DNA from 3 places in the Streptomyces sp. NPDC020807 genome. Region 1 is predicted to be linked to each of the others. Evidence: riboswitches for the same ligand, from Rfam matches in the RefSeq annotation. Region 1 holds a riboswitch; each other region holds the start of a gene.

Region 1 (3,263 bases):
GGACAGCGTCTCGCGCTTGAAGAGGTTGGAGACCTGCGGCTCGATGCACTCGTAGACGCCCGCGATCGAGGCGATGGTCGCCGTCGGCGCGATGGCCAGGAGGAGGCTGTTGCGCATGCCGACCGAGGCGATCCGCTCGCGCAGGGCGGCCCAGCGCTCCGGCCAGTTCAGCTCGACGTCGTAGTGGTCGGGGTGCAGGACACCGCGGGCCGCGCGGGTCTTCTCCCAGGCGGGGAGCGGGCCGTTGCGCTCGGCGAGGTCGGCGGAGGCCTCGTACGCGGCGAGCATGATCCGCTCGGCGATACGGGTGGACAGCGCGCGCGCCTCGGCGGAGTCGAACGGCAGCTTCAGCTGGAAGAAGACGTCCTGGAGGCCCATGGCACCCAGGCCGACCGGACGCCAGCGGGCGTTGGAGTTGCCCGCCTGCTCGGTCGGGTAGAAGTTGATGTCGACGACGCGGTCGAGGAAGGTGACGGCCGTGCGGACGGTCTCGTCCAGGCGGTCCCAGTCGATGTCCGAACCGACGACGAACGCCCCGAGGTTGACCGAGCCGAGGTTGCAGACCGCGGTCTCGTCGTCGTTCGTGACCTCGATGATCTCGGTGCAGAGGTTCGAGGAGTGCACGACCGAACCCGGCTCGGCCGTCTGGTTGGCCGTGCGGTTCGAGGCGTCCTTGAAGGTCATCCAGCCGTTGCCGGTCTGGGCGAGGGTCCGCATCATGCGGCCGTACAGGTCGCGGGCCGGCATGGTCTTGCGGGCCAGGCCCCTGGCCTCGGCGGCGCGGTAGGCGGCGTCGAACTCGTCGCCCCACAGGTCGACGAGCTCGGGAACGTCCGAGGGGGAGAAGAGCGACCACTCGGCGTCCGCGTTGACCCGGCGCATGAACTCGTCCGGGATCCAGTGCGCGAGGTTGAGGTTGTGCGTACGGCGCTGGTCCTCGCCCGTGTTGTCGCGGAGCTCGAGGAACTCCTCGATGTCCGCGTGCCAGGTCTCCAGGTAGACGGCGGCGGCGCCCTTGCGGCGGCCGCCCTGGTTCACGGCGGCGACGGAGGCGTCGAGGGTCTTCAGGAACGGGACGATGCCGTTCGAGTGGCCGTTGGTGCCGCGGATCAGCGAACCGCGGGCGCGGATGCGGGAGTAGGAGAGCCCGATGCCGCCGGCGTGCTTCGAGAGGCGCGCGACCTGGTGGTAGCGGCCGTAGATGGAGTCCAGCTCGTCCTGGGGGGAGTCCAGGAGGTAGCAGGAGGACATCTGCGGGTGGCGCGTGCCCGAGTTGAAGAGCGTGGGGGAGGAGGGGAGGTAGTCCAGACGGCTCATCAGGCCGTAGAGGGCCGCCACCTCGTCGAGCGCGCGGACCGAGTCGTCCTCGGCGAGGCCGCAGGCGACGCGGAGCATGAAGTGCTGCGGCGTCTCGATGACCTTGCGGGTGATCGGGTGGCGCAGCAGGTAGCGCGAGTAGAGGGTGCGCAGGCCGAAGTAGCCGAAGCGGTCGTCGCCGGCGGCGTCGATCGTGGCGTCGAGGCGCTCGGCGTGGAGCGTGACGAACTCGGCGGCGCGGTCGGCGATCAGGCCCTCGCGGTGGCCGACGGCCACGGAGGCGGAGAAGGAGACCGCGCCCTGGCCGGCCGCCTCGTCGGCGATGGTGACGGTCAGGAGCCGGGCCGCGAGCCGGGAGTAGGCCGGGTCCTCGGCGATGAGACCGGCGGCCGCCTCGGTGGCCAGCTCGCGCAGCTCCGCCTCGTCCGACGTGGCGCTGCGGCCGCGGAGCGCGGCAGCGGCGACCTTGCCGGGGTCGGTGTCGGGGAGATCGGCGGTGAGATCGGTCAGGGTCCGCAGCAGCACGGTGCCGGGTCCGTCGCTGTCGATCTCCGTGGCCGGATCGGCGGGCGCGATGGTCACGTGGGGGCTCTCCCTCGCTCGGCTCCTGGCCGCGACGGGGGAGGGCGGGCGAGGCGGTCCGTACGCACGGACGCCCGCGTCCACCGGCCCACTCCGCGAGGCCCGGACGTCAGTGACACCCGGAACGGACGGACCGGGTGGGCTGCCGGCAGGTCGTCGGACTCGCTCCGCACCCGAAATCGGTAGGAAGCACACCGTTGCGGGACAGTTCCGGATTCGCGCCGGATTTCCCTGCGTCGACAGCGAGGACGAGCATACATGTGGGGGGCGCCGCTGTTGGCGCCCCCCACATGTTGTGTCGTCAGGATTTACACGCCTGTCGTGTGGAACTCCAGTGCGTACGTCATCAGGGTGAAGCCGGGGACCGGGTCCCAGTCCCGCTCCGGGGTGCGGACGAAGCCCGTCCGCTCGTAGAGCCGGTGGGCCGCGACCATGCCCGGCCCCGTGGAGAGCACCAGCCGGGCGCACTCGGGGACGGCCCGCGCGCGGTCCACGCAGGCCCGTACGAGCGCCTCTCCGGCGCCCCGGCCGCGCGCCTCGGGCGCGACCACGAGCATCCGGAACTCGGCCTCGCCGGGGACGGCGATGTCGGCCCAGGCGGTCCCGCCGAGGGCGAAGGTCACACCGCCGATGACGCGGCCGGTCGCCTCGTCGGCGGCGACGAGGACCTCGGCCTCGCGCGCCCGCCGCTCGGTGTCCCGCAGCACCGCCAGGTAGTAGTCGTCCTCGCCGTCCAGCAGCAGCCCGTCGCCCAGATACGTGAATCCGGTGAGGTCGCCGAGTACCTCGTACTCCTCGGGCCGTACCGCCCTGATCGTGACATCCATGCGATCAGTGTGCTCCGACACCGGCCTTGGACGGGGACGCGCCCGGGACGACGTCACCGGCGTCCGCCGTGTAGTCCTCGGGGGAGGTCTCGTCGACGCCCTCGGGGGCCTTGACGGCCTTGAGGACGAAGGTCAGGACGACCGTGACGACGACGTTGAGGACGAAGGCGGTGAGGCCGATGTAGCCGATCTCGCCGATGCCCGGGATCTCGGCGGCCGAGCCGCCGAAGTGCTTCTGCGTCGGGCTGGCGACGCCGTACGCGGCGGCCGTGCCGTACACCATGCCGACGGCCCAGCCGGCGAGCAGCGCCCAGCGGTGGAACCAGCGGGTGAAGAGGCCGCCGACCAGCGCCGGGAAGGTCTGGAGGATCCAGATGCCGCCGAGGAGCTGGAAGTTGATCGCGACCGTCTTGTCCATGGTGAGGACGAAGACGAGCGCGCCGACCTTCACGAGGAGCGAGACCAGCTTGGAGACCTGGGTCTCCTGCTTCGGAGTCGCGTCCTTCTTGAGGAAGTCCTTGTAGATGTTCCTCGTGA
Region 2 (3,263 bases), on a different contig from region 1:
CCCGGGAGCGCCGGCGCCGCCGGGGCTCGTGGGGCGCCCAGGGCCCCGGATTACCGGCGGTCGCAGGGTGACCGCATCGTGGACATCCGGCCCGCCGGAGGGCGAAGCGGAATCTCTTGACACCGGATGGAGACACCACGTCGCCCGCCCCAGTTCACCTTCCGTTCATCCAGGTTGCCTACGTTCGACGAGCCACTGACGTCAAACGATTGCCTGGGTAAATGGAACACATCACGCTGCTGCTCGCCATTGTGGTCGTGACAGCTCTCGTGTTCGATTTCACGAACGGTTTCCACGACACCGCCAACGCGATGGCCACGACCATCTCGACCGGTGCGCTCAAGCCCAAGACGGCGGTGGCCATGTCCGCCGTGCTGAACCTCGTCGGAGCCTTCCTGTCCGTGGAGGTCGCCAAGACGATCTCCGGCGGGATCATCAACGAAGAGGGCATTCGCACAGAAGTGATCTTCGCGGCGCTCGTGGGCGCCATCCTCTGGAACCTGCTGACCTGGCTCCTGGGCCTGCCGTCCAGCTCCTCCCACGCCCTCTTCGGCGGCCTGATCGGCGCCGCCGTCATGTCCGCCGGCTGGTCCGCGGTCAACGGCTCGACGATCGTCACCAAGGTCCTCATCCCGGCCGTCGCCGCGCCGCTCGTCGCCGGCCTCGCCGCGATGGCCGCCACCAAGCTGACGTACAAGATCAAGGCCAACCCCGACGCCAAGGCCACCGCCAAGGGCTTCCGGGCCGGTCAGATCGCCTCCGCCGGTCTCGTCTCCCTCGCCCACGGCACCAACGACGCCCAGAAGACGATGGGCATCATCACCCTCGCCCTGGTCACCCAGGGCGTCGTCGCCCCCGGCTCGAACCCGCCCCTGTGGGTCGTCGTCTCCGCCGGTGTCGCCATCGCGCTCGGCACCTACCTCGGCGGCTGGCGCATCATCCGCACCATGGGCAAGGGCCTGACCGACCTCCAGCCGCAGCAGGGCTTCGCCGCCCAGACCAGCGCCGCGACGGTCATCCTGGCCTCCTCGCACCTCGGCTTCTCCCTCTCCACCACCCAGTCCTGCTCGGGTGCCGTGATGGGCGCCGGCCTCGGCCGCAAGGGCGGTGTCGTCCGCTGGTCGACCGCCACCCGGATGTTCGTCGCCTGGGGTCTCACCCTTCCGGCCGCCGGCCTCGTCGGCGCGGGCGCCGAGTTCCTGACCAAGCAGGGCCCCTGGGGCATCGCCGCCGTCGCCGTCCTCCTCGTCGCCGGCTCGGGCGTCATCTGGACCCTCTCCCGTCGCAAGCCGGTCGACCACAACAACGTCACCGCCGACGACCTCGACGAGGAGCCCGCGGGCGTCGTGACCACCGCCATCGCGGCCGTCACCCCGCCGCCGGCCCCCGGTTCCGTCGCCGCCGTCGCGGACGAGGACCTCAAGACCACCATCCCGGCGCCGGTTCCCACGGACCCGGCCGCTCCCCCGGCCTCCGCCGCTGCGGTGTAAGGAACGAACGACATGAAGATCGACTGGGCAGCTCTCGGCTCCGTCTTCGGAGTCAGCCTCGTGGCGACCGTCGCCCTCGTGGGCCTCTTCACCCTCGGGATCGTCGGCCTCGGCAAGCAGGAGGAGGCCGAGGCGAACGGCGGCTCCGCCGCCCTGGCCCGTACCGGCGCCTACGCCTGCTTCGCCCTCTGCGCGGCGGCCGTCGGCTACGGCATCTACCTGATCGTCGTCTGACGGTCGCGCCTCCCTCCTCACGGCGGGCGGTCCCCACCTCCGGGTGGGGGCCGCCCGCCGTGTTCGTGGTGCCGTGTTTGTGGTGCTTCGCACAGTGACCCGTCGCAGGTCAAAGGTGGGTTGACGGCTGTTCGCGGCGCGTGGTGGACTGCCGAGGCCATTACGGCGGCAGTCAGAGGAAGTCCGGTGCGAATCCGGCGCGGTCCCGCCACTGTGACCGGGCCCCCAGGGTCCGGGAGTCAGGAACTCTCGCCGCCGGTCACGTCGATCCAGGGCGCGGACCCTGAGTGAGGACATGCGCCATGCCCGGCCGCATCAGAACCACAGGTGCCTTCGCCTACGGAGCCGCCCTCGGGCTGGCCGTCGACCGCCTCGTCGGCGATCCACGCCGCGGCCACCCCGTCGCCTTCTTCGGCCGGACCGCCGCCGCCGTCGAACAGCGCCTGCACCGCGACGACCGCGCCCGCGGCGCCCTGCACACCGCCGTCTGCGCCGGGACGACCGTCGCCGCGGGCGCCCTCGCCGCCCGGGCCGTACGGAACCGGCCGGCCGCCGCCGTCGCCCTCACCGCCGCGTCCGTCTGGGCCGTCGTCGGCGGTACGACCCTGGGCCGCGAGGCGCAGGCGATCGGCGGGGCGCTCGCCGCCGGCGACCTGGACGTGGCCCGCGAGCGGCTGCCGCACCTCTGCGGGCGCGACCCGCAGTCCCTCGACGGTCCCGCGATGGCCCGCGCCGTCGTCGAGTCCGTCGCCGAGAACACCTCCGACGCCGTCGTCGGCGCCCTCTTCTGGGGCGCGGTCGCGGGCGTCCCCGGCCTCCTCGGCTTCCGGGCCGTCAACACCCTCGACGCGATGGTCGGCCACAAGTCCCCGCGCTACCTCCGCTTCGGCTGGGCCTCGGCCCGCCTCGACGACGTGGCCGGCTGGCCCGGCGCCCGGCTGACCGCCGTCGCCGCGACGCTCGCCGGCGGCGACCCGCGCGGAGCCGTACGGGCCTGGCGGGCGGACGCGGCGAAGCACCCGAGCCCCAACGCGGGCCCCGTCGAGGCCTCCTTCGCGGGCGCACTCGGCGTACGGCTCGGGGGGACCCTCTCGTACGGCGGGCGGGTCGAGCACCGGCCCGTCCTCAACGGGGAGGGGCGGCCCGTCGAGGTCGCCGACATCGACCGGGCGGTCCGGCTCTCGCGCCGGGTCACCGCCGTGTCGCTGGCCGCCTGCGTCGGCGGCCGGCTGATCGTGAGCGCGCTGAGCGCGCGCGCGTCGAAGGGGAGGAACGCATGAGCGGCGGCCGCACGAGGGGTGGCGGACTGCTCGTCGCCGGGACCACGTCCGACGCGGGCAAGAGCGTCGTGACCGCCGGGATCTGCCGCTGGCTGGTCCGGCAGGGGATCAAGGTCGCCCCCTTCAAGGGACAGAACATGTCCCTCAACTCCTTCGTGACCCGCGAGGGCGCCGAGATCGGGCGCGCGCAGGCCATGCAGGCGCAGGCCGCGCGCGTCGAGCCGACCGCGCTCATGAACCCCGTGCTGCTCAAGCCCGG
Region 3 (3,263 bases), on a different contig from region 1:
GCGAGCGGGTTGCGGAGCAGCGACTGCATCACGACGCCGCAGACGGCGAGTCCGGCGCCGCAGACGGCCGCGAGGAGGGTGCGGGGCAGACGGAGGTTCCAGACGATGCCGTCCCGGATCGGCGAGACGCCGGAGGCGCCCGGGTCGCCGCCGAGGTGGGCGGCGACGACCGACCCGACCTCGCCGACCCGCAGGTCGGCGGGTCCGACGGTGATCGCGACGGCGACGGAGGCGCCGAGGAGGGCGAGCCCGGCCAGGACCCAGAGGGCCACCGGGCTCCTGGTGGCGGCGGGGCTCCTGGTGGCGGGTGCGCTCACTTCGCGAGTCCGTACGAGCGGAGCGCCGCCGCCAGCTTCTCGATGCCCTCGACCGTGCGCAGGGTGGGGTTCATGGCCTGGCCGCTGAGGAGCACGTACCGCTTCTTCCGCACCGCCGTCATGTTCCGCGTGACGGGGTCGGACTCCAGGAAGGCGATCTTCCTGGCGGCGCTCTCGGCGGACTGGGAGCGGCGGATCAGGTCGCCGATGACGAGGACGTCGGGGTCGCGGTCGGCGACGCTCTCCCAGTTGATCTGGGGCCATTCCTCGCGGGTGTCGTCGAAGACGTTCTTCGCGCCGAGCGCACGGGTGATGACGCCGGGGGCCCCGCAACAGCCGGCCATGTAGGGGGATTCGGCGTTGGCGTACCAGTAGAGGACGGTCGCGTCGGTGAAGTCGCCCGCCGAAGCGGCCTTCGCCACCCGCCCCTTGAGCTCGGCGACGAGCTTCTCGCCGCGCTCGCTCACGTCGAACACCCGGGCCAGGTCACGGATTTCGCCGTACACGGTCTCCATCGTGAGCGGCTTGGTGCGGACGCCGTCGCCGTCGCCGCTGTTGTCCTTGCCGGCGCAGTCGGTCGGCGAGAGGTAGGTGGGGACGCCGAGCTTCGCGAACTGCTCGCGGGGTGCCACGCCGCCCTTGCCGAGCGTGTAGCCGAAGGAGGCGGCGGCGAAGTCGGGTTCGGTGCCGAGGACCTTCTCGAAGGAGGGGTAGCGGTCGGCGAGGCGCGGGACCTTCGCGTTCTCCGCCTCAAGTCCTTTGAGGACGGGGTCGGTCCAGGTGGCGGTGCCCACCATCCGGTCGGCGAGGCCGAGGGAGAGCAGGATCTCGGCGGCGCCCTGGTCGAGCGCGACGGCCCTCCGGGGCGCTCGGTCGATCCGTACGCGCTGACCGCAGTTGTCGAGCGTCACGGGGTGTCCGGAGGCGGTGCCCTCCTCCTGGTTCTTCGCCGCGGGCTTCGGGGCGGTTCCACCGGCGCAGCCGGCCACGGCCAGGACCAGCGCGGACATCAGGGCCAGGAGCAGGGTCCGGGCGGGGCGAGGGACGGGGTGTGCGAACGGCACGGAGCTTCCTCTGCGTCACGGCTCATGCGCGGAGCCTGTCGTACGGTGCTCCCCGGGCGACGTCGCGACGCCGGGGCCGCCAGCAGGTCTTCGGACTCGGGGTCATCCGGACGGAGCGCCTTCCCGGGCCCGTCCCGCGACAGTGCCCAGTGGCCGATGCTCCGCCCGTCGCCCTCACCGCTGCGCGTCAGCTCCGGATTCCCACCGGATTCCCTGACCCGTGCACTCGCCCGTTCGGGTGCGTACAAAGGTGCGACTGGCTTCGGCACAGTACCACCGCGCCCGCCGAGGCCCTCTTCGCACCCGCACACCCCATGGGAGTGCCGGCGCCTTCAGAGGCGGATCTCCTTCGCCTCGAAACGACCCTCGCCGAGGGCGAGGACGAAGGTGATCTGCTGCCCCTCGGAGAGCGTCCTGGCCTCGCCCTCGATGTCGGCGGCGCTGAACCAGACCTGCTCCTCGGAACCGACGGGGACGACGAACCCGTATCCGTCACGACGGTTGAAGGACTTCACGAACCCTTTGCTTCTGCCGTCCACGGCGGCCTCCCTGTCGTCATCGGCGATGGGGGTGTCACGGGGTCTCAGTCGAGGTGTACCCCGTCGGCGCGCCCGCCGCCCGTCGATCGGCGCGAGGGAGTGGCGGTCAGCGGCCGCCGGGGTACGCGATCCGGGCCGTGATCCGCGCGATGCGCGCCGCCGAGACCTCGGGGGACGCCACCGGCTGGACGATGTGACTGACGGTGAGCCGCACGATCGTCTCGACCGCGAGGCCGCGGGACTCCTCGTCCACGTCGGGCCAGGCCTCGATCGCGTACGCGTCGAGCAGGGTCATCGCCGTCCCGAAGACGGGTTCGGGCCGGGTGGTCAGATAGGCGAGGAGGTCGTCGTCGCCGCCGCGCGCCGCCACCAGGACGCTCTTGATGAGGGGGTTGTCCACGGCCTGCTGGAGCGTGTAGCCGACCCCGGCCGCCGCCGCGGCCTCCAACTCGCCTCGGTGGGCGTCCAGTTCGCGCTGGATTCCGACGAGGAAGCCCTCCAGCTCTCGCTGGACGAGGGCCTGGCCGATGGCCTCCTTCGAGCCGAACTCGTTGTAGAGCGTCTGGCGGCTGATCCCGGCGGCGCGCGCGATGCCGGTCATGCGCAGGCCGCCCCAGCCCTCGGCGGCGACGAGGCGGTAGGCGGCGTCGAGCACCTGCTCGCGCAGGAGGGACCGGACGCTGTCGCGGAAACGTGTCATCGTGCGCCCACCTTATCCAGCGAACCCCTCAGAGGGCGCTGCCGCCCGAGACGTCCAGGTACTGGCCGGTGACCCAGCGGGCCTCGTCGGAGACGAGGAAGGCGACGACGTCCGCGATGTCGGCGGGGTCGCCGATCCGGCCGAAGACCGAGTGGGCGGCGAGGGCCGCGCGCGCCTCCGGGGTCGTCCGGCGCCGGGCGTTCATGTCGGTGGCGACGAAGCCGGGGGCGACGGCGTTGACCGTGATCCCCCGGGGGCCGAGCTCCTTGGCGAGCGCCAGCGTCATCGTGTCGACGGCGCCCTTGGTCATCGCGTAGGTCACGGACTCGGGGAAGGCCGTCCTGGTCGCGAGGGAGGAGACGTTGACGATCCGGCCGCCGTCACGGAGCCGGTCGAGGCCCCGCTGGATGAGGAAGAGGGGGGCCTTCACGTTGATCGCGAAGAGCCGGTCGAAGACCTCGGGGGACAGCTCGTGGACGCGGCCGGAGCCGCTCGCCCCGGCGTTGTTGACGAGGATGTCGAAGCCGGGCTCCTCGCCGAGCTCCGCGAGACCCGCGTCGAGGCCCGCGTAGAACACGTCGACGGCGTCCGGCGCCGCGAGGTCGGACCGGAAGGCGAAGGCCCGCCCGCCCCGCTCCTCGAC

Evidence for each region. Region 1 has a riboswitch for cobalamin ahead of AB0G79_RS22625 (ribonucleoside-diphosphate reductase subunit alpha). Riboswitches for the same ligand answer to the same signal wherever they lie in the genome.
Region 2: linked by a shared signal. The riboswitch ahead of AB0G79_RS30785 (cobalamin biosynthesis protein) and the one ahead of AB0G79_RS22625 (ribonucleoside-diphosphate reductase subunit alpha) in region 1 are both predicted to bind cobalamin.
Region 3: linked by a shared signal. The riboswitch ahead of AB0G79_RS18260 (ABC transporter substrate-binding protein) and the one ahead of AB0G79_RS22625 (ribonucleoside-diphosphate reductase subunit alpha) in region 1 are both predicted to bind cobalamin.

What each region holds. Positions count from the first base shown of each region.
Region 1 is NZ_JBFADU010000016.1:86,948-90,210, reverse strand. It holds gene AB0G79_RS22625 (ribonucleoside-diphosphate reductase subunit alpha) at 1-1,899, opposite strand, end outside; cobalamin riboswitch at 2,029-2,168, opposite strand; gene AB0G79_RS22620 (GNAT family N-acetyltransferase) at 2,208-2,726, opposite strand; gene mctP (monocarboxylate uptake permease MctP) at 2,731-3,263, opposite strand, start outside.
Region 2 is NZ_JBFADU010000033.1:55,851-59,113, forward strand. It holds gene AB0G79_RS30775 (inorganic phosphate transporter) at 222-1,490, shown strand; gene AB0G79_RS30780 (hypothetical protein) at 1,503-1,724, shown strand; cobalamin riboswitch at 1,859-1,994, shown strand; gene AB0G79_RS30785 (cobalamin biosynthesis protein) at 2,027-3,004, shown strand; gene AB0G79_RS30790 (cobyric acid synthase) at 3,001-3,263, shown strand, end outside.
Region 3 is NZ_JBFADU010000011.1:42,057-45,319, reverse strand. It holds gene AB0G79_RS18265 (iron chelate uptake ABC transporter family permease subunit) at 1-272, opposite strand, end outside; gene AB0G79_RS18260 (ABC transporter substrate-binding protein) at 314-1,327, opposite strand; cobalamin riboswitch at 1,466-1,596, opposite strand; gene AB0G79_RS18255 (cold shock domain-containing protein) at 1,714-1,920, opposite strand; gene AB0G79_RS18250 (TetR family transcriptional regulator) at 2,027-2,620, opposite strand; gene AB0G79_RS18245 (glucose 1-dehydrogenase) at 2,649-3,263, opposite strand, start outside.